One region of the Pseudomonas sp. MHK4 genome, then DNA from elsewhere that is predicted to be linked to it. Evidence: predicted binding sites of a transcription regulator. Region 1 holds the regulator's gene; each other region holds the start of a gene.

Evidence for each region. Region 1 encodes FliA, which starts transcription of late flagellar genes. Its sites were predicted from a motif close to CTAAAGTTTNNNNNNNNNNNGCCGNTAA; they were not measured.
Region 2: the regulator FliA is predicted to act here: its motif matches at 1,412-1,439, upstream of ACYP2Q_RS23015 (chemotaxis protein CheW).
Region 3: the regulator FliA is predicted to act here: its motif matches at 5,493-5,520, upstream of ACYP2Q_RS22985 (flagellar protein MotY).

What each region holds. Positions count from the first base shown of each region.
Region 1 covers NZ_BAAIAK010000002.1:73,529-80,623, reverse strand. Annotated here, with positions in the region: gene ACYP2Q_RS05270 (protein-glutamate methylesterase/protein-glutamine glutaminase) at 1-576, opposite strand, end outside; gene ACYP2Q_RS05265 (chemotaxis protein CheA) at 626-2,890, opposite strand; gene ACYP2Q_RS05260 (protein phosphatase CheZ) at 2,928-3,716, opposite strand; gene ACYP2Q_RS05255 (chemotaxis response regulator CheY) at 3,736-4,107, opposite strand; gene fliA (RNA polymerase sigma factor FliA) at 4,274-5,014, opposite strand; gene fleN (flagellar synthesis regulator FleN) at 5,011-5,841, opposite strand; gene flhF (flagellar biosynthesis protein FlhF) at 5,957-7,095, opposite strand, start outside.
Region 2 covers NZ_BAAIAK010000010.1:93,267-100,361, forward strand. Annotated here, with positions in the region: gene ACYP2Q_RS23000 (peroxiredoxin) at 1-106, opposite strand, end outside; gene ACYP2Q_RS23005 (bacterioferritin-associated ferredoxin) at 412-630, shown strand; gene bfr (bacterioferritin) at 829-1,305, shown strand; gene ACYP2Q_RS23015 (chemotaxis protein CheW) at 1,505-2,407, shown strand; gene ACYP2Q_RS23020 (GNAT family N-acetyltransferase) at 2,435-2,893, shown strand; gene ACYP2Q_RS23025 (hypothetical protein) at 2,983-3,297, shown strand; gene ACYP2Q_RS23030 (efflux RND transporter periplasmic adaptor subunit) at 3,403-4,563, shown strand; gene ACYP2Q_RS23035 (multidrug efflux RND transporter permease subunit) at 4,560-7,095, shown strand, end outside.
Region 3 covers NZ_BAAIAK010000010.1:85,293-92,387, forward strand. Annotated here, with positions in the region: gene ACYP2Q_RS22955 (Rnf-Nqr domain containing protein) at 1-153, shown strand, start outside; gene nth (endonuclease III) at 179-817, shown strand; gene ACYP2Q_RS22965 (PA3496 family putative envelope integrity protein) at 924-1,103, shown strand; gene ACYP2Q_RS22970 (response regulator transcription factor) at 1,194-1,820, opposite strand; gene ACYP2Q_RS22975 (hypothetical protein) at 2,337-3,098, shown strand; gene ACYP2Q_RS22980 (argininosuccinate synthase) at 3,174-4,391, opposite strand; gene ACYP2Q_RS22985 (flagellar protein MotY) at 4,521-5,426, opposite strand; gene pyrC (dihydroorotase) at 5,587-6,633, shown strand; gene rnt (ribonuclease T) at 6,630-7,095, shown strand, end outside.

The sequences.
Region 1 (7,095 bases):
GTAGGCTTTGCGTTTTGGCGCGGGTGACGACGGCGCGTGCACGGGGGCACGGGTCGGGAGTGGAGCCGGTGCCGGACGCACAGGCGCACTGCTGCCATAACCGATGGTGCTCACAGGCGTTGGTGTCAGTGCCGGCGCGGCCACCGGCGCTGGTGCGCTGTAGCTGCTGACACGACGATTGCTGCGCGAGATGCTCAGAATCTTCTCGCACAGCAGTTGCTTGACCTTCTCGGGGTTGCGCGAGATGTCTTCGAAGTTCTTCGGCAGGAAGTCCACCGCGCCGGCATCCAGCGCATCCAGGGTGACCCGGGCGCCTTCATGGGTCAGCGAGGAAAACATCAGCACCGGGGTCGGGCAGCGCTGCATGATGTGCCGTACTGCGGTGATGCCATCCATCATCGGCATCTCGTAGTCCATGGTGATCACGTCCGGCTTGAGGGCCAGCGCCTGATCGATCGCCTCTTTGCCGTTGGTCGCCGTGCCGACGACCTGGATATTCACATCCGCTGAAAGAATTTCCGAGACGCGGCGGCGGAAAAACCCCGAATCGTCCACCACCAGGACCTTGACTGCCATAAACACTCCATTAGACGCAGCGGGGCATCAGTGGCCCCGCGCGGCAGAATCAAATACGCCGTGTGGCGTAACGCTTGAGCATGCTCGGGACATCGAGAATCAGCGCGATGCGACCGTCACCGGTAATGGTGGCGCCCGACATGCCCGGGGTTCCCTGGAGCATTTTGCCCAATGGCTTGATGACCACTTCTTCCTGGCCCACCAGCTGGTCGACGACAAAGCCGATTCGCTGGGTGCCCACCGAAAGGATCACCACATGGCCTTCGCGCTGCTCTTCGTGAGCGGCGGAGCTGACCAGCCAGCGCTTGAGGTAGAACAACGGCAGCGCCTTGTCCCGCACGATCACCACTTCCTGGCCGTCCACCACGTTGGTGCGCGACAGGTCGAGGTGGAAGATCTCGTTGACGTTCACCAGTGGGAAGGCGAACGCCTGGTTGCCGAGCATGACCATCAGGGTCGGCATGATCGCCAGGGTCAGCGGCACCTTGATGACGATCTTCGAGCCCTGGCCCTTGGCCGAGTAGATGTTGATCGAGCCGTTGAGCTGGGAGATCTTGGTTTTCACCACGTCCATGCCCACGCCACGACCCGACACGTCGGAGATCTCGGTCTTGGTCGAGAAGCCCGGGGCGAAGATCAGGTTGTAGCACTCGGTATCGCTCAGGCGATCGGCCGCGTCCTTGTCCATCACGCCGCGTTTTACCGCGATGGCCCGCAGGACGTTCGGGTCCATGCCCTTGCCGTCGTCGGAGATCGACAACAGGATGTGATCGCCCTCTTGCTCGGCCGCCAGGATCACCTTGCCGCCACGGGCCTTGCCCGAGGCTTCGCGTTCTTCCGGCGATTCGATGCCGTGGTCGACCGCGTTGCGCACCAGGTGGACCAGCGGGTCGGCCAGGGCTTCGACCAGGTTCTTGTCGAGGTCGGTGTCTTCGCCGACCAGCTCCAGGTTGATCTCTTTCTTGAGCTGGCGCGCCAGGTCGCGAACCAGGCGCGGGAAGCGCCCGAAGACTTTCTTGATCGGTTGCATCCGGGTCTTCATGACCGCGGTCTGCAGGTCGGCCGTGACCACGTCGAGGTTCGAAACGGCCTTGGACATGGCTTCGTCGGCGCTGTTGGCACCCAGGCGGACCAGGCGGTTACGCACCAGCACCAACTCGCCGACCATGTTCATGATCTCGTCGAGCCGCGCGGTATCGACCCGCACGGTGGTCTCGGCTTCGCTGGCGGTTTTTTCCGCGGGCGGCGCGGCCGGGGCACGGGCCGCAGCCGGTACAGCGGCGGCAACGGGTGCCGGCGCTGCGGCTTTCGGTTCGGGCGCCTTGGCCACAGGCTTGGGTGCGACGACCTTGGCAGCCGGCACCGGCACCGAGGCGCTAGCGCCGCTCGCCGCTGTCGCGGTGCCCACTTCGCTGAACTTGCCTTTGCCGTGCAATTCGTCGAGCAGGGCTTCGAACTCATGATCGCTGATCAGATCACTGCCGGCCGCTGCTGCAGTGGGCGCTGCCGGTACAGGCACCGATGCGATGGCCGACTCCAGCGCCTCGACCGCAAAGTTGCCCTTGCCGTGCAGTTGATCGAGCAGCGCTTCAAATTCTTCGTCGGTGATGTCCGAGCTATCGCCGGCGGCTTTCGGCTCTGGCGGCGCGACGGGCGCCGGGGCCACTGCATTGACGGCGAATTTGCCCTTGCCGTGCAGTTGATCGAGCAATGACTCGAACTCGGCGTCGGTGATTTCGTCGCTGGCAGGCACTTCGCTGGCAGGTGCTGGAGCAACGGCTGGCGCCTCGGCCTGGGCCTTGACGGCGTTCAGCGAGTCCAGCAATTGCTCGAATTCGTTATCGGTAATATCGCCTGAATCGGCTTCAACCACTGGTGCTTCGGCCACTGCAGCAACCGGTACGACAGGCGCCTCGTCGGCCGATTGCGGCTCGGCCAGACGCGCCAGTGCCGCCAGCAACTCAGGAGTTGCCCCCGTGACCGGGCTGCGCTCGCGTACTTCGCCGAACATGCCGTTCACCGCGTCCAGCGCTTCGAGGACCACATCCATCAATTCCGAGTCAACGCGACGTTCGCCCTTGCGCAGGATGTCGAACACGTTCTCGGCGATGTGGCAGCACTCCACCAGCTCGTTGAGCTGGAGGAAGCCGGCGCCCCCTTTTACAGTGTGAAAACCGCGAAAAATTGCATTGAGCAAGTCCGCGTCATCCGGACGGCTTTCCAGCTCGACCAGTTGCTCGGACAGTTGCTCCAGAATTTCGCCGGCCTCAACCAGGAAATCCTGAAGGATCTCTTCATCGGCGCCGAAGCTCATTAAGGGGGTGCTCCTAAAGGTCTAAAAACCCGAAAACCTAGAATCCAAGGCTCGATAGCAAATCGTCCACATCGTCCTGACCGGACATAACGTCTTCTCTTTTATCGGCATGAATCTGCGGACCTTCACCCTTCGAGAGATGTTTTTGTGGATCTTTTTCTGCAAGCATCGCTGCACGGTCATGTTCGATGCCCGCAAAGCGATCCACCTGGCTGGCCATCAGCACGAGCTTGAGCAGGTTGCTTTCCACTTCGGTGACCAATTGAGTCACGCGCTTGATCACCTGGCCCGTGAGGTCCTGGTAATCCTGGGCGAGCAGGATGTCGTTGAGGTTGCTCGACACGGCGCGGTTGTCCGTGCTGCTGCGCGCCAGGAAGCCGTCGACGCGCCGGGCCAGTTCTCGAAACTCCTCAGCCCCGACTTCGCGCCGCATGAACCGTCCCCAGTCGGTGCTCAAGCCCTGGGCTTCGTCAGCCAGGCTGTTGACCAGCGGCGTGGCGTTTTCCACCAGGTCCATGGTGCGGTTGGCGGCGGCTTCGGTCAGCTTGACCACATACCCCAGGCGCTCGGTGGCGTCGGTGATCTGTGACACTTCCTCGGCTTGCGGCATGTGCGGGTCAATCTGGAAATTGACGATCGCGCTATGCAACTCGCGGGTGAGCTTGCCCACTTCCTGATACAGGCCACGGTCACGGGTCTGGTTGAGCTCATGGATCAATTGCACAGCATCGCCGAACCTGCCCTTTTCAAGGCTCGCGACCAATTCGACGGCGTGTTTTTTCAGGGTCGATTCAAAATCGCCCTGGGATGATTCGTTATGCCCCATAGCTCCCCCGTGGCGCAGTTCAACCGATGCGTTCGAAAATCTTCTCGATTTTTTCTTTCAACGCCTGGGCCGTGAAGGGTTTGACCACATAGCCGTTTACGCCGGCCTGGGCTGCTTCGATGATCTGCTCGCGCTTGGCTTCGGCAGTCACCATCAGCACTGGCAGGTGCTTGAGCCTTTCATCGGCGCGCACGTGGCGCAGCAGATCGATACCGGTCATGCCAGGCATGTTCCAGTCCGTCACCAGAAAGTCGATGCTCCCGCTGTTGAGTACCGGAATGGCGCTAGTGCCATCGTCGGCCTCGACCGTGTTGGTGAACCCAAGGTCACGCAACAGGTTTTTTATGATCCGCCGCATCGTTGAGAAGTCATCAACGATGAGGATTTTCATGTTCTTGTCCAATTCGACCTCCAAGCAGACTAAAACGCGCCCAGCACCTGGACGCGCCATTTCGATCAATCTGGCGAAACACTCGATGACTGTCTGGAGTACAACGGATCGAGACCGGCGCGGTTCATCACCCCACCAGCCGCGTCGCAGTGCCCCCACACTGCCTTCAGCGCGCTCGCCACTCTCCCAGACGCCCCCGCAAACGGGCCGCGCACTGGCTGTGTAACTGGCTGACCCGGGATTCGCTGACCCCCAGGACCTCGCCGATTTCCTTGAGATTCAACTCTTCGTCGTAGTAGAGCGCCAACACCAATCGCTCACGCTCCGGCAAATTGGCGATCGCATCCGCCAGTGCCGCCTGGAAGCGTTCATCTTCCAGATCACGAGACGGTTCCATATGCGCACTCGCGCCGTCCTCGTGCAGCCCTTCGTGTTCGCCGTCCTGCAACAGGTCGTCGAAACTGAACAGGCGACTGCCCAACGTGTCGTTCAAAATCCCGTAATAATCGTCAAGACTCAATTGGAGTTCGGCCGCAACTTCGTGATCTTTAGCGTCACGGCCGGTTTTCGCTTCAATCGAGCGAATGGCGTCGCTGACCATCCGCGTATTGCGGTGGACCGAACGAGGCGCCCAATCCCCCTTGCGCACCTCATCGAGCATGGCCCCGCGGATGCGGATGCCGGCGTAGGTCTCGAAACTCGCGCCTTTGCTGGCGTCGTATTTGGTAGAGACTTCCAACAGGCCGATCATCCCGGCCTGGATCAGGTCTTCGACCTGGACACTGGCCGGCAGACGCGCCAGCAAGTGATAGGCAATGCGTTTAACCAGCGGCGCGTAACGCTCGATCAGCTCGTACTGCGCATCACGCGCCGATGCCTTGTAGAGGTTGTAACCGCTTGCGGTCATAGCACCGGTCCTGCCGTTTGTTGCACGAGGCGCTCGACGAAAAACTCCAGGTGCCCGCGCGGGTTGGCGGGCAGCGGCCAGGTGTCGACCTTCTGCGCGATCGCCTTGAATGCCAGCGAGCACTTGGAGCGCGGGAAGGCCTCGTAGACGGCGCGCTGCTTCTGCACGGCCTTGCGCACGCTTTCGTCGTAAGGCACGGCGCCGACGTATTGCAGGGCGACGTCGAGGAATCGGTCCGTGACCTTGGTCAACTTGGCGAACAGGTTGCGCCCTTCCTGCGGGCTCTGCGCCATGTTCGCCAGCACGCGGAAACGGTTCATGCCGTAATCGCGGTTGAGCAACTTGATCAACGCATAGGCGTCAGTGATCGAGGTCGGCTCGTCGCAGACCACCAGCAACACTTCCTGGGCCGCGCGCACAAAACTGACGACCGACTCACCAATGCCCGCAGCGGTGTCGATCACCAGCACGTCGAGATTGTCGCCGATGTCACTGAAGGCCTGGATCAGGCCGGCGTGCTGGGCCGGGCTCAAATGAACCATGCTCTGGGTGCCGGACGCGGCCGGAACGATGCGGATGCCGCCGGGACCCTGCAGCAGCACATCGCGCAGCTCACAGCGGCCTTCGATCACGTCGGCCAGGGTACGTTTGGGTGTCAGCCCCAACAGAACGTCGACATTCGCCAGGCCCAGGTCCGCGTCCAGCAGCATGACGCGCCGGCCAAGCTCGGCCAAAGCCAGGGACAAGTTCACTGACACGTTAGTTTTGCCGACGCCACCTTTGCCGCCGGTCACCGCGATCACCTGTACAGGATGCATGCTGCCCATGTTATTTCTTTACCTTGTTCTGCATAGACGGGGCCACATAACTGGCTGCGCGTTCACAACCGGAACAATGCATGGCAGGCCATCGATGTAGGTACAAAAACTATTCATTTTTACCTCAGCCAACCTGCTTGGTCGGGCTGTGATAGATATCAGCGAACATGTCAGCCATGGCCTCTTCGCTGGGTTCTTCCTGCATTTGCACGCTGACGGCCCGACTGACCAATTGATGACGGCGCGGCAGATGCAAATCATCTGGAATCCGCGGACCGTCGGTCAGGTAGGCCACCGGCAATTCATGGCTGATGGCCAGACTCAACACTTCGCCCAGGCTTGCCGTTTCATCCAGTTTAGTCAGGATGCAGCCAGCAAGCCCACAACGCTTGTAACTGTGATAAGCGGCGGTTAGAACCTGTTTCTGGCTGGTGGTTGCCAGGACCAGGTAATTCTTTGACTTGATGCCGCGACTGGCCAGGCTTTCGAGCTGCATGCGCAGGGCCGGGTCGCTGGCTTGCAGGCCGGCGGTATCGATCAGCACCACGCGTTTGCGCAGCAAAGGGTCCAGCGCCTGGACCAGCGACTGGCCCGGATCGACGTGGGTCACCGACACGTTGAGGATCCGCCCGAGGGTCTTGAGCTGCTCCTGGGCACCGATGCGGAAGCTGTCCATGCTCACCAGGGCGATGTTCTGCGCGCCGTACTTGAGCACGTAGCGGGCCGCCAGCTTGGCCAGGGTGGTGGTCTTGCCCATGCCGGCCGGGCCGACCATGGCAATCACGCCGCCCTCTTCCAGCGGTTCCATTTCCGGGGTGGCGATCATCCGCGCCAGGTGCGCCAGCAACATGCGCCAGGCCTGACGGGGTTCTTCAATTTCACTGACCAGCGCCAGCAGGTCTCGCGACAACGGGCCGGACAGGCCGATGCGCTGCAGGCGACGCCACAGGTTCGCCTGGGCCGGACGGCTGCCTTGCAGCTGGTTCCAGGCGAGGGATCCAAGTTGCACTTCCATGAGTTCGCGCAGGCTGTTGAGTTCCGAACGCATCGAGTCGAAAGCCCGCATATCGATACCGGCCGCCGGCGCAGGTGCAGGGGCAGGTCGCGGTGGCTCGACCAGGGTCGGTTCGATCAGCGGTTCGGCAGCCGTCAGCGGCAAGCCGGCAAACAACTGGCGATTGGTGCCCTTGTCACTGTCGCCCTCGCCTCGCAGGCTCAGTTCGGCCTGAGCGGTAACGATCCGCGATTGGGTCTTGCGCAGCT
Region 2 (7,095 bases), on a different contig from region 1:
TGCCTTTGATGGCCGACGACAGGGTGAAGCTGTCGACGATTTCGCCATTGCCGAGTACGGCCGGTACGGTGAAGTCAGGGGCTTGTTTGCCTACGAGTACGCTCATTGGATATCTCCTGGTGTAGAAGCGTTAAGAACAAGGTTTGCATCAGCCTGCCACCCTCAGGCGACAGCCCTGTGACACGAACCCGTTTCGAAAAGACCGGCCATCATACACTGCGTTTTTGGCCTGTCCGTAACGGTTTCTCCCATGGGCGTAAAAAAGGACGAAGGGTATTTCGGTTTACGGCGCGTGGCTGACCAACCGTTCGTCAGGCCTGTCAAAAACCCCTTCCAAAGCACTTTGACAATCATTCTCGTTAACATTAAGATCCATCGCATTCGAGACATAAACAGCGACGGTTTTCACTTATGTATGTTTGCCTCTGCACTGGCGTCACCGACGGCCAAATCCGCGATGCGATCTATGAAGGATGCTGCAGCTACAAGGAAGTACGCCAGGCCACCGGCGTTGCCAGTCAATGCGGCAAATGTGCCTGCCTCGCCAAGGAAGTGGTCCGCGAGACCCTGACCAAATTGCAAACGGCCCAGGCCGCGATCCCTTTTCCTGTTGAATTTACTGCTGCATAAATACCCCATTTCAAAGAACCGGACTCATGTCCGGTTTTTTTATGCCCGAAAATCAATTGCTTAGGCTCTAGACGCGGAACACAAACATTCTTATTCCGATTAATTTTCATATATTATTCAATAACTTAGGTTTGACACTCTTAGTTATGCGGCTCAAACTCTGCCTTATAGACAGCTAATACAGGGCAGGACCCCACCATGAAAGGCGACGTTACAGTCATCCAGCATCTCAACAAGATCCTTGCCAATGAGCTGGTCGCGATCAATCAATACTTCCTGCATGCACGCATGTACGAAGATTGGGGCCTGAACAAGCTCGGCAAGCACGAGTACCACGAATCCATCGACGAGATGAAGCACGCGGACAAGCTGATCAAGCGCATCCTGTTCCTTGAAGGCCTGCCGAACGTGCAGGACCTGGGCAAGCTGCAGATTGGCGAGCACACCCAGGAAATGATCGAGTGTGACCTGCGTATCGAGAAGACCGGCCATGCCGACCTGAAAGTGGCGATCGCGCATTGCGAAACCGTCGGCGACTTCGGTAGCCGTGAATTGCTTGAAGATATCCTCGAGTCCGAAGAAGAACATATCGACTGGCTGGAAACCCAACTGGGTCTTATCGACAAGATCGGTATCGAGAACTACCTGCAATCGCAGATGGGCGACGACGAGTAAGTTCTCCTCCGCCAGCCGATGCAAAATAAAGCCCCGCTCTCTTTTAAAGAGACGGGGCTTTTTTGTTTCATTTTTTATGGGGCTGAACAGGCTCAGGGGATTTTTCCTAAAGCCTGCCCCCGACAAGTCGATAACCTGGCATCGAAAGCTGTGGCTGATCTACTGATCGCCTCACCACCTTTTTCCACAGAAGGTTTTTATGTCCTCGACCAAAGCCCGCGCAGACTCACTTTCGCTTCTGCTGTTTACCTTGCGCAGTGGCAAGCTGATGGCGATCAACCTGCTCAAAGTCAGTGAAATCATCCCTTGCCCGCCACTGACCAAACTCCCCGAATCCCATCCCCACGTCAAAGGCATCGCCACCCTGCGTGGCACCTCGTTGTCGGTGATCGACCTCAGTCGTGCCATCGGTGAGCGTCCGCTGGAAGATCCTGACGGGGGCTGCCTGATCGTCACTGACGTCAGCCGCTCCAAGCAAGGCTTGCATGTACAGGCGGTGAGCAAGATCGTGCACTGCCTGACCACCGACATCCGTCCGCCCCCCTTCGGCTCTGGCGGTTCGCGCTCGTACATCACCGGCGTGACCTCGGTCGACGGCACCCTGGTGCAGGTGCTGGACATCGAGAAGGTCATCCATGGCATCGCCCCGGTGCCCATCGACATGGCGCCCACCGAGCTCAGCATGGAAGATGCCGAGATCCTGGGCTGCGCCCGCATCCTGGTGGTCGATGACAGTCAGGTCGCGCTGCAACAATCGGTGCACACCTTGCGCAACCTGGGCCTGCAATGCCACACGGCCCGCAGCGCCAAGGAAGCCATCGACTGCCTGCTGGACCTGCAAGGCACCGCCCAGCAGATCAACCTGATCGTCTCCGATATCGAAATGTCCGAAATGGACGGCTACGCCTTCACCCGCACCCTGCGTGAAACCCCGGACTTCGCGCACCTCTACGTGTTGCTGCATACGTCCCTGGACAGCGCGATGAACAGCGAAAAGGCACGGCTGGCGGGGGCGAATGCGGTGCTGACCAAGTTCTCTTCGCCGGAGCTGACCAAGTGCCTGATCGACGCGGCCAAGGCTGTGGCCGAACAAGGTCATTGAGTCTTGGACGGGCAATTCTGCTTCCTCATGCGGCGCTGTCTCGCTGACGCCGTGCCCGACATCACCTGGCCCCAGGGAATTGTCCTGACCGGGTATCGGCCCGAACGGGCGGAAGAGGTGCATCGCCTGATGGAGCTGGGTCACCTGCAAGGAGGTGGCCGCGTCCCGTCCCTGGACGCATGGCAACAGCGTTTTGAAACCGATCCTGAATATGATCCGACACTGTGCTTCATCGCTCTGGATGCCCTGGGTATCGTTGGCGTATGTCAGTGCTGGACCAGCGCCTACATCAAGAGTCTGGTGGTGCATCCCCGGGCTCAAGGCCGCGGTTTGGGGCGAGCGTTGCTGCTCAATGCGTTCAACGTGTTTCAACAGCGGCGCGAAGGGTTCGTCGATTTGAAAGTGCTGGAAGGCAATGTTCGCGCACTGCGGTTGTATGAAAGCGCCGGGATGTACGTGGTGCGCCGGGAAGAGGTTCCGGTCTGACCCGTCCCTCGCCGAGGCCTGCGTTCGCCCCTCCAAGCCTTCAGGCATACTCACACCTTGGCCACCCCCCGCCCAAGGATCCCTGAACCATGAAAGCTGTCACCCTGACCTTCGTTTGCCTCGCGACTCTCGCCACCCAGGTCCACGCCTCCAGCGCCGACGCCTGGGCCGCCTACGACAAAGCCGCCCTCGCCAGTTGCACCAAGGCCAGCGGTCTGGCGAATGCCAAACCCGTCGGCAACGCCGCGCAGTTCGATGATCGGGTCGGCTACACCGCCCTGCTGCTGCAAGGCCAGTACCCGCAAAAACACATGAAAGGCCAGCAGGGTACCGAACTGTGCCTCTACAACAAGAAAAGCAAAACGGCCTACGTGACCGAGTGGGACTCCATACGACCAAACTGACACGGCTGTCAGTTAACAGTCACCTTCCTGACCGGGTCACAGGGATATAACGTAGGTAGACAAAGCTGCGCACACTTCCATTTCCCGACCCGGCGCCCCTCTCGCATGCGAACTCAGAAAAAATCCGTTCTTCTTGCAGCCTTTCTGATCGTGCTGGTGGCGCTGGGCGCGTGGTACCTGATGAAACCGTCCGCGGCCAAAATCGCCGCACCGACCGCCATTCCGGTGCGAGTGGTCAACGTGGTCGAAAAAGAAGTGCCCCGCTACGTCAGCGGCATCGGCTCGGTGCTGTCGCTGCACAGCGTGGTGGTCCGCCCGCAAATCGACGGCATCCTCACTAAAATCCTGGTCAAGGAAGGCCAACTGGTGGCCAAAGGCGACCTGTTAGCCACCATCGACGACCGATCGATCCGCGCCAGCCTGGATCAGGCCCGGGCGCAACTGGGCGAAAGCCAGGCGCAACTGCAAGTGGCCCAGGTCAACCTCAAGCGCTACAAGTTGTTGAGCGTCGACGACGGTGTTTCCAAACAGACCTACGACCAGCAACAAGCATTGGTCAATCAGCTCAAGGCCACTGCCCAAGGCAACCAGGCTTCGATTGACGCGGCCCAGGTGCAGCTGTCGTACACGCAGATTCGCTCCCCGGTCAGTGGCCGTGTCGGTATTCGCACAGTGGATGAAGGCAACTTCCTGCGCATGACTGACGCCCTGGGACTGTTCACGGTGACCCAGATCGACCCGATTGCCGTGGAGTTCTCCCTGCCGCAGCAAATGCTGCCGACCCTGCAAGGCCTGATCAGCGACCCGGAACGTGCCAGGGTCAAGGCCTACATCGGTGCCGACACCGACGGCGAAACCGGCAACCTGCTGGGCGAAGGTCACTTGACCCTGATCGACAACCAGATCAACGCCAACACCGGCACCATACGCGCCAAGGCCGAATTCAACAACGCCGGGCAAAAACTCTGGCCCGGCCTGTTGGTGACGGTAAAGATTCAGACAGCGCTGGATAAAGATGCGCTGGTGGTACCGCCCACCGTCGTACAGCGTGGCCTTGATCAGCATTTCGTCTATCGGGTAAACGGCAACAAGGTTGAAACCGTGCCCGTGCAGATGGTTTACCAGGGTAGCGGCCAGAGCATCATCAAGGGGGTGAAACCGGGTGACGTGCTGGTCAGCGACGGTCAGTCGCGGCTCAAGCCCGGCGCAACTGTGCAAGTGCTGACCGAACCGCCGCAGGTCGTGCAGTCGGAGGCGGCGCCATGAAAGGCCACGGCTCGGTATCCGCCTGGTGCATCGACCACCCGGTGGCCACGATTCTGCTGACGTTTGCCTTGGTGCTGCTGGGGGCCATTGCCTTCCCGCGCCTGCCCATCGCGCCGCTGCCTGAGGCAGAATTCCCGACGATCCAGGTGGCCGCGCAATTGCCCGGTGCCAGCCCGGAAACCATGGCGTCATCGGTGGCCACGCCCCTTGAAGTGCAATTCAGCGCCATTCCCGGCGTGACTCAAATGACCTCGAGCAGCGCCCTGGGCTCGACCAACCTGACCCTGCAATTCACCCTCGACAAAAGCATCGATACCGCCGCCCAGGAAGTCCAGGCCGCCATCAACACCGCAGCGGGCAAACTGCCCAAGGACATGCCGAACCTGCCGACCTGGCGCAAGGTCAACCCGGCCGACAGCCCGGTGCTGATCCTCAGCGTCAACTCGTCGCTGATGCCTGGCCCCGAGCTCAGCGACCTGACGGAAACCCTGTTGTCCCGACAACTCAGTCAGGTCGATGGTGTTGGCCAAGTATCCATCACCGGCCAGCAACGTCCGGCGATCCGGGTCCAGGTGTCCGCCGACAAACTCGCCGCCATCGGCCTGACCCTGGCTGACATTCGCCTGGCGATCCAGCAGACCAGTCTCAACCTGGCCAAAGGCGCGCTGTACGGCGAATCGAGCATCTCGACGCTTTCGACCAATGATCAACTGTTCCACCCCGACGAATACAGCCAGTTGATCGTTTCCTACAAGGACGGTGCACCGGTTCACCTCAAGGATGTCGCAAAAGTCGTCAACGGTTCGGAGGATGCCTACGTTCAGGCGTGGGCCGGATCGCAACCGGGCGTCAACCTTGTGATTTTCCGCCAGCCAGGCGCCAACATCGTCGAGACCGTGGACCGCATTCAGGCCGCGCTGCCGGCGCTGCAGGCAATGCTGCCCGCCTCGGTGCAGGTCAAGGTGCTGATCGACCGCACACAGACCATCCGCGCTTCGCTGCACGAGGTGGAAATCACCTTGATGATCGCCGTGATGCTGGTGGTGGCGGTGATGGCGCTATTCCTGCGCCAACTGTCGGCCACCCTGATCGTATCGGCGGTGCTCGGTGTGTCGCTGATTGCCAGCTTTGCGCTGATGTACGTCATGGGCTTCAGCCTGAACAACCTGACGCTGGTGGCGATCGTGGTGGCCGTGGGCTTTGTGGTGGACGATGCGATCGTGGTGGTGGAGAACATCCACCGACATCTCGAGGCCGGTGACAGCATGCGTGAGGCGGCGATCAAGGGCGCCGGCGAGATCGGATTTACCGTGGTTTCAATCAGCTTCTCGCTGGTGGCGGCATTCATTCCGCTGCTGTTCATGGGCGGCGTAGTTGGACGCCTGTTCAAGGAGTTCGCCCTGACCGCCACCTCGACCATCATGATTTCGGTGGTGGTGTCCCTGACCCTGGCACCTACGCTGGCGGCGCTGTTCATGCGCGCGCCCGTGCATCACGCCCACGATAAACCGGGCTTCGGTGAACGCCTGCTGGCGTGGTACGAAAAAGGCCTGCGCCGTGCCCTCGCCCACCAGAAATTGATGATCGGCGTGTTCGGTCTGTCGCTGGGGTTGGCGGTCGCCGGGTACATCTTTATCCCTAAAGGTTTCTTCCCGGTCCAGGACACAGGCTTTGTTCTTGGCACCACCGAAGCAGCTGCGGACATTTCCTACGGCGACATGGTGAAAAAACACCTGGCGATGGCCGAAATCGTCGCCGCTGATCCAGCGGTTCAAGCGTTCTCTCACTCGGTCGGCGTGTCGGGCAGCAACCAGACCATCGCTAACGGCCGCTTCTGGATCGCCCTGAAAAAACGCGGTGACCGCGATGTGTCAGCCAGCGAGTTCATCGACCGGATTCGCCCGCAATTGATGAAAGTACCGGGCATCGTCCTGTACCTGCGCGCCGGGCAAGACATCAACCTCAGTTCCGGCCCGAGCCGGGCCCAATACCAGTACGTGCTCAAGAGCAACGACGGTGCGGTCCTGAGCACCTGGACCCAGCGCCTGACGGAAAAACTGCGCGGCAACCCGGCCTTCCGCGACATTTCCAACGACCTGCAACTGGGCGGCAGCATCACCCATATCAGCATCGACCGCAGCGCCGCGGCACGTTTTGGCCTGACCGCCAGCGATGTCGACGAAGCGCTATACGACGCGTTCGGCCAGCGCCAGATCAATGAATTCCAGACTCAGATCAACCAGTACAACGTGATCCTGGAGCTGGACACCCGACAACGCGGCAAGGCCGAAAGCCTCAACTACTTCTACCTGCGCTCGCCCCTGAGCGGGGAAATGGTGCCGCTCTCGGCCCTGGCGAGATTCGACGCGCCAACGGTGGGGCCGCTGTCCATCGCCCATGACGGCATGTTCCCGGCCGCCAACCTGTCGTTCAACCTGGCACCCGGCGTGGCGCTCGGCGATGCGGTGATCATGCTCAACCAGGCCAAGGTCGACATCGGCATGCCGACGGCCATCAGCGGTAATTTCCAGG
Region 3 (7,095 bases), on a different contig from region 1:
CTGGCTGCTGCGACCCACGCCAATTGGCAGGGCTGGGTGCTGACCGCTGACGGTGGCCTGCGCCTGGCCACGCTGGCCCCTGGTGGTTTCATACTGCTGGGATTGCTGATCGCCGCCTGGCAAGCCTGGCGCCGCCCGCCACGTTCAAACTGACCGCCTTCGAGGAAACGCATCGCCCATGAATGCCGCAAAACGTCTGGAAATTTTCCGCAGGCTGCATGAAGACAATCCCGAACCGAAAACCGAACTGGCCTACTCCACAGCCTTTGAATTGCTGATTGCGGTGATTCTTTCGGCGCAATCGACCGATGTCGGCGTCAACAAGGCCACGGCAAAACTGTTTCCGGTTGCCAATACCCCGGCGGCGATTCATGCATTGGGGGTCGAAGGATTGTCGGAGTACATCAAGACCATCGGCCTGTACAACAGCAAGGCCAAAAATGTGATCGAGACCTGCCGCCTGCTGGTTGAGCGTCATGCCGGTGAAGTGCCGCAGACCCGTGAAGAACTGGAAGCCTTGCCTGGCGTTGGCCGCAAGACCGCCAACGTGGTGCTCAATACTGCATTCCGCCAATTGACGATGGCCGTGGACACCCACATTTTTCGGGTCAGCAACCGCACCGGCATCGCGCCCGGCAAGAACGTGGTTGAGGTCGAGAAGAAATTGATGAAATTCGTGCCCAGGCAGTACCTGCTTGACTCCCATCACTGGCTGATCCTTCACGGACGCTATGTCTGCCTGGCCCGCAAGCCTCGCTGCGGCAGTTGCCGGATCGAAGACTTGTGCGAATACAAGCACAAGACCTCGGACGATTGAGCCGCTATTGGGTTTGTCCATTCATCGATTGAAAAAATCTTTTTTACCCGTCGCAGGATTGTCGATATAAGGAGCCCCAAAGGCCTTCTTCGCCTGGAGTAACTAAATGAGCACTGGCAAAGAGCAATTGGACGTAGATGACGACTTCACTCCGGTAGAGGCTGATGAGGCCGAGCCGGTGGTTGAAGTAGCGAAAACCAACCTGAGCAAGCGCCGGACCATCGACAATCTGTTGGAGGAGCGCCGACTGCAAAAGCAATTGGCCGATTACGATTTTGACTTGTGAAACCTAAAAGCCTCCTGAAACGGAGGCTTTTTACTAAGTGTCGAACCGCGATGAATGCTCGCCTGTCGCACTTCGTCATTCCCAGGCTCATCATGCCAGGCCGTTACGCTGGGCCAGCTCGATCAGATCGACCAGGGAGCGCGCATTGAGTTTCAACAGCAGTCGAGTCTTGTAGGTACTGACGGTCTTGTTGCTGAGAAACATCCCATCAGCAATCTCTTTATTGGTCTTGCCCCGGGCCAACTGCTGCAACACCATCATTTCCCGCCCTGACAGGCGATCCACCATATCGGCTTCACTGGCGTTGCCAAGACTGGCACGCACCGTATGCAATGCCTGATTGGGAAAGTAACTGTAGCCTGACAAGACAGCCTTTATTGCACTGAGTAATTCCGTGAGGTCCTGTTGCTTGCAGACATATCCGGCGGCGCCCGACTGCATGCAGCGCATGGAAAAATGCCCAGGAGACTGAGAAGTCAGAATCAGCACTTTCATCGGCATCGCAGCTGATGAAAGTCGCGCAATAACTTCCAGCCCATCCAGTTTCGGTATTCCAATATCCAGGATGACAATGTCCGGCATGTATTCACGGGCTAGTTGTAATGCGTCCACACCATTATCTGTTTCTGCAATGACTTCGTAGCCATGACGCTCCATCAGCATTCGTACCGCAAGACGAATGACGGGGTGATCATCCACAATCAGCACTTTATTCATGGGCAAGTCCAATTTCGCTGTTCGAATTTTTAGAGCCCGCACAATAGCCTAGTCGTTTCCATCCTTGCATGTCGCCCCCCCCAGCGACTCGCACCAAGAGACATTCCCTACAAACATCCAAGATTTTTCCTACAAAAAACCCCAGAACTCGTGGGGTAGAAAACTTTTATTGAGACCTTGACTTTCCAATTATGATTATTTTTTTGTATCGACCTGCAACAAAAAAATTAAGATAAATTGATCTCCAGACAGCGAACAGACACCTATCGGTCCGACTCACGATCTAAAAAGTAACTGGAGTTATCCAGCTTTAACCCTCGCTCCAGAAATATCACACACAACTTATCCGCTCGCTCTTACAGTAAAAACCAACACATCATCGATTATCATAAAACCCAAAAAACGAAGAGCGACCGCCGGAAATCAAATAAATCGAAAAACAGAACCGCCGACCACCCAACATCAGCCAGATGTATTAAATTTAAAGAATGCATTCCCCCAATAAAGAGAATGAAAATGGACAAACTCAAAAAGAGAATAAATAACCCCATGACAGTGATTGCAATATTCGCAACACTGTCTGAAACATCAGCGGCCGTTTCGTTGCCCTTTCTTGATAACGAGGACAGAGACGTCTACATCTGGTTCCTGATCAGTTTTCCCTTTTATCTACTGTTGCTATTCTTCGCCACTCTCAACTTCAACTATCGATCCCTTTATGCCCCCTCCGACTTTGAAAAGGGAAAACATTTCATAAAAGTCATGGACGGTGTCGAGCAAACCGAGAACAAGAAGTCCAGAAAGTCCGCTGCCAGAGCATCGGTCACTGACGGCCAATCCACTCGCCGCCCCTCAAAAGCACAAGACCCACCTTCAGAAACGGTCTCTGGTGCCGCCCTTTCGCCGCGCCAACACCTACGCCTGCCTGAACGGTTGAGGGACCTGTATGTCATTGATGCACGCGGGAGGTCAGGCCAGACCGAGTTCTACCATTTGTTGGAGAGCATTCAGTTCGAACCGGGAAAAGCTGCACGTGCAGTCGTGTTCCTCACCTGTACCGAGTCGGATTCAATACTGAAGCAAAGCGCAGCCACCCCTTCAAAACACGTGAAGAAACACTGCCGCACAACATTCTGTGCTGCCTACAACATGAATTCACAGGGTTTGACGCTCATTGATCAACACTTGCCCATGGAAGCACGGGAATCCGAAGTGTTTGACGATCAATCAGAAGGGAAGGATGAGAGAGGTCATAGCAAAAACCAGGAAGAATGCTGATGCGGGCAGGTTCCCCCCTTTTCAATGTGTGGCCCCGTCGACGACCGGGCCACACATTCCACTGCCTCAAAGGTCTCAGAACAGCTTGCGACCTTTGTTCGCCGCGATGCGCATGCGCAAGGCGTTGAGCTTGATGAAGCCCGCTGCGTCAGCCTGGTTGTAGGCGCCGCCATCTTCTTCGAAAGTGGCAATGTTGGCATCGAACAGCGACTCGTCGGACTTGCGACCGGTGACGATCACATTGCCCTTGTACAGTTTCAGGCGAACCACGCCGTTCACGTGCGCCTGGGAAGCGTCGATCATCTGTTGCAGCATCAGACGCTCAGGGCTCCACCAGTAACCGGTGTAGATCAGGCTGGCGTACTTGGGCATCAACTCGTCCTTGAGGTGAGCCACTTCGCGGTCCAGGGTGATCGATTCGATCGCACGGTGGGCGCGCAGCATGATGGTGCCGCCAGGGGTTTCGTAGCAGCCACGGGACTTCATGCCCACGTAACGGTTCTCGACGATGTCCAGACGGCCGATACCGTGCTCGCCACCGATGCGGTTCAGGGTCGCCAGCACGGTGGCCGGGGTCATTTCGACGCCGTCCAGCGCGACGATGTCACCGTTGCGGTAGGTCAGTTCCAGGTACTGCGCCTTGTCGGGAGCCTTCTCCGGGGAGACGGTCCATTTCCACATGTCTTCTTCGTGCTCGGTCCAGGTGTCTTCCAGCACGCCGCCTTCATAGGAGATGTGCAGCAGGTTGGCATCCATCGAGTACGGGGATTTCTTCTTGCCGTGGCGCTCGATCGGGATCGCGTGCTTTTCGGCGTAATCCATCAGCTTTTCACGGGACAGCAGGTCCCATTCACGCCACGGAGCGATCACTTTCACACCTGGCTTCAAGGCGTAGGCGCCCAGTTCGAAACGAACCTGGTCGTTACCCTTGCCGGTGGCGCCGTGGGAAATGGCGTCAGCGCCGGTTTCGTTGGCGATTTCGATCAGGCGTTTGGCGATCAACGGACGAGCGATGGAAGTACCCAGCAGGTACTCGCCTTCGTAAACGGTGTTGGCGCGGAACATCGGGAAAACGAAATCGCGCACGAACTCTTCGCGCAAGTCGTCGATATAGATCTCTTTCACGCCCATGGCTTGAGCCTTGGCACGTGCAGGTTCGACCTCTTCGCCCTGACCCAGGTCAGCGGTGAAGGTCACCACTTCACAGTTATAAGTATCCTGCAGCCACTTGAGGATCACCGAAGTGTCCAGGCCGCCGGAATACGCCAGAACGACCTTGTTTACGTCCGCCATGCCATCACTCCACGGGGTTCTACGGAAAGCCGTCAAGTCTACCGCCCGCGCAAGATAATTTACAGTGGCGCGACAGCTTATGACGACGAAGCGACAGATTCTGTCGAGAGCGCGACGATGACCAAAAGGTCAGGAAGTTGCCGAGGCGGCCGGCTTCGTCGCTTGGGGGGCCACCTGCTCCGCAGGGGCTCCCCGCTCCAGGCGTATCGCTACCCGGCGGTTTTTCGCGCGGTTGGCGTTGCTGGTGTTGGGCGCCAGGGGATAACGCTCGCCATGGAAGCGCAAGGTGATCTGCGATTCCTGGATGCCGTTGGCCTTGAAGAAGTCCATCACCGCCAGCGCCCGGCGCCGTGACAGGTCACGGTTGGCCAGGCGATTGCCGCTGTTATCGGAATGGCCATCAAGCTCGATGCGATTGACCGTCGGATCGGCTTTCATGTACTCCAGCATCACTTGCAGCCTGGTCTTGGCGGCCGCATCCAGATCGATGCCTCCACCGGGGAAGCCAACCTGGGATTGCTTGAGCTGATCGAAGTTCTGCGGCAGCAACTTGGCCACGCAACCCTGATAATCGGCAAATGCCTTGGTGAACCTGACCGGCAACAAACGCACCTCCGACACCCGGCCATCGCCCGAGGAGTGCCGGACCACAGGACTGCGTCCGTCGACCAGGCCGCTGATCAAGCGTCCGGCCTGGGCCTGGGAGCTGTTGAACAGGACCTTGCCGCTGCCGATTCTCACTGTGCCCAGGTTGATATCACCGCGTCCCGGCTGCCAGGGTGCAGCGGCCGCCAGCAAGGTCGCAGAACCACCGCCCATCATGGCGTTGTAGGCATTCAAACGAAACGTCGCCTGCTCTCCGGCGCGGCGCACGAATTCACCCGAGCCGAAATCGGTGATCGGTTGAGTCAGCCGGCACTCGAATTTGTCGCCTTCGACCGTCCACTCGATACTCTCCAGGCGAGTCTGGAAAGTGAGAGCCATCGCGGGAAGACTGGCAAACACACTGAGCAAGGCTAAATAATGCTGGCGCACGGGAGGCTCCACTGGCTTCTACAACAAAAAAGACCGACACACAGATGTTCACGGCATACCTGTTGGATATCGGAAGCTTCCCGTAAAACTTGATAGCGAGTGCCTGCAAGAGTCTTTTCCGGTAGCATTCCCCTCAGTTTGACCCGCCTGGAATCCCCTCATGTCCGACCGCCTGACCCTGCTGCGTCCCGACGACTGGCATATTCATCTTCGCGATGGTGCCGTGTTGACCAATACCGTCGCGGATGTCGCGCGCACCTTTGGCCGCGCCATCATCATGCCCAACCTGGTACCACCGGTGCGCAATGCGGCTGAAGCCGACGGCTATCGCCAGCGGATTCTCGCTGCCCGCCCGGCCGGCAGCCCGTTTGAACCACTGATGGTGCTGTACCTCACCGACCGCACCCAGCCTGAAGAAATTCGCGAGGCCAAGGCCAGCGGTTTCGTTCACGCCGCCAAGCTGTACCCGGCCGGCGCGACCACCAACTCGGACTCGGGCGTCACCAGCTTCGACAAGATCTTCCCTGCACTCGAGGCCATGGCCGAAGTCGGGATGCCGTTGTTGATCCACGGTGAAGTCACTCGCGGCGATGTCGACGTGTTCGACCGCGAAAAAATCTTCATCGATGAGCACATGCGTCGCGTGGTCGAGCGTTTCCCGACCCTCAAGGTGGTGTTCGAACACATCACCACCGCTGACGCCGTGCAGTTCGTCAACTCGGCTTCGGCCAACGTTGGCGCGACCATCACCGCACATCACTTGCTGTACAACCGCAACCACATGTTGGTGGGCGGGATTCGGCCGCACTTCTACTGCCTGCCGATCCTCAAGCGCAATACACACCAGGAAGCCCTGCTCGACGCCGCCACCAGCGGCAGCGAAAAGTTCTTCCTTGGCACCGACTCGGCGCCCCACGCCCAGCACGCCAAGGAAGCAGCCTGTGGCTGCGCCGGTTGCTACACCGCCTATGCGGCGATCGAGATGTACGCCGAAGCCTTCGAACAGCGCAATGCGCTGGACAAGCTCGAAGCCTTCGCCAGCCTCAACGGCCCGCGTTTCTATGGCCTGCCGGCAAACACCGATCGCATTACCCTGGTCCGCGAAGACTGGACCGCCCCGACCAGCCTGCCGTTTGGCGAGCTGACCGTTATCCCGCTGCGCGCCGGTGAAAAACTGCGCTGGCGCCTGCTGGAGGAACACGCGTGAGTGAAGACCATTTCGACGACGAACAGGAAGGTCAAGGCGGTGGCGGTGGTTCCCGTCACCCAATGGCCGCCAGGTTCCGTGGCTACCTGCCGGTTGTCGTCGACGTAGAAACCGGTGGTTTCAACTCGGCCACCGACGCCTTGCTGGAAATCGCCGCGACAACGATCGCCATGGATGAAAAGGGGTTTGTGTACCCGGATCACACCTACTTCTTCCGGGTCGAGCCGTTTGAAGGTGCGAACATCGAAGCGGCAGCCCTGGAGTTCACCGGGATCAAGCTCGATCACCCGTTGCGCATGGCCGTGAGCGAAGAAGCGGCGCTGAACGATATCTTCCGTGGCGTGCGCAAGGCGCTCAAGGCCAATGGTTGCAAACGGGCGATCCTGGTCGGGCACAACAGCAGTTTCGACCTGGGCTTCCTCAATGCCGCAGTCGCGCGCCTGGACATGAAGCGCAACCCGT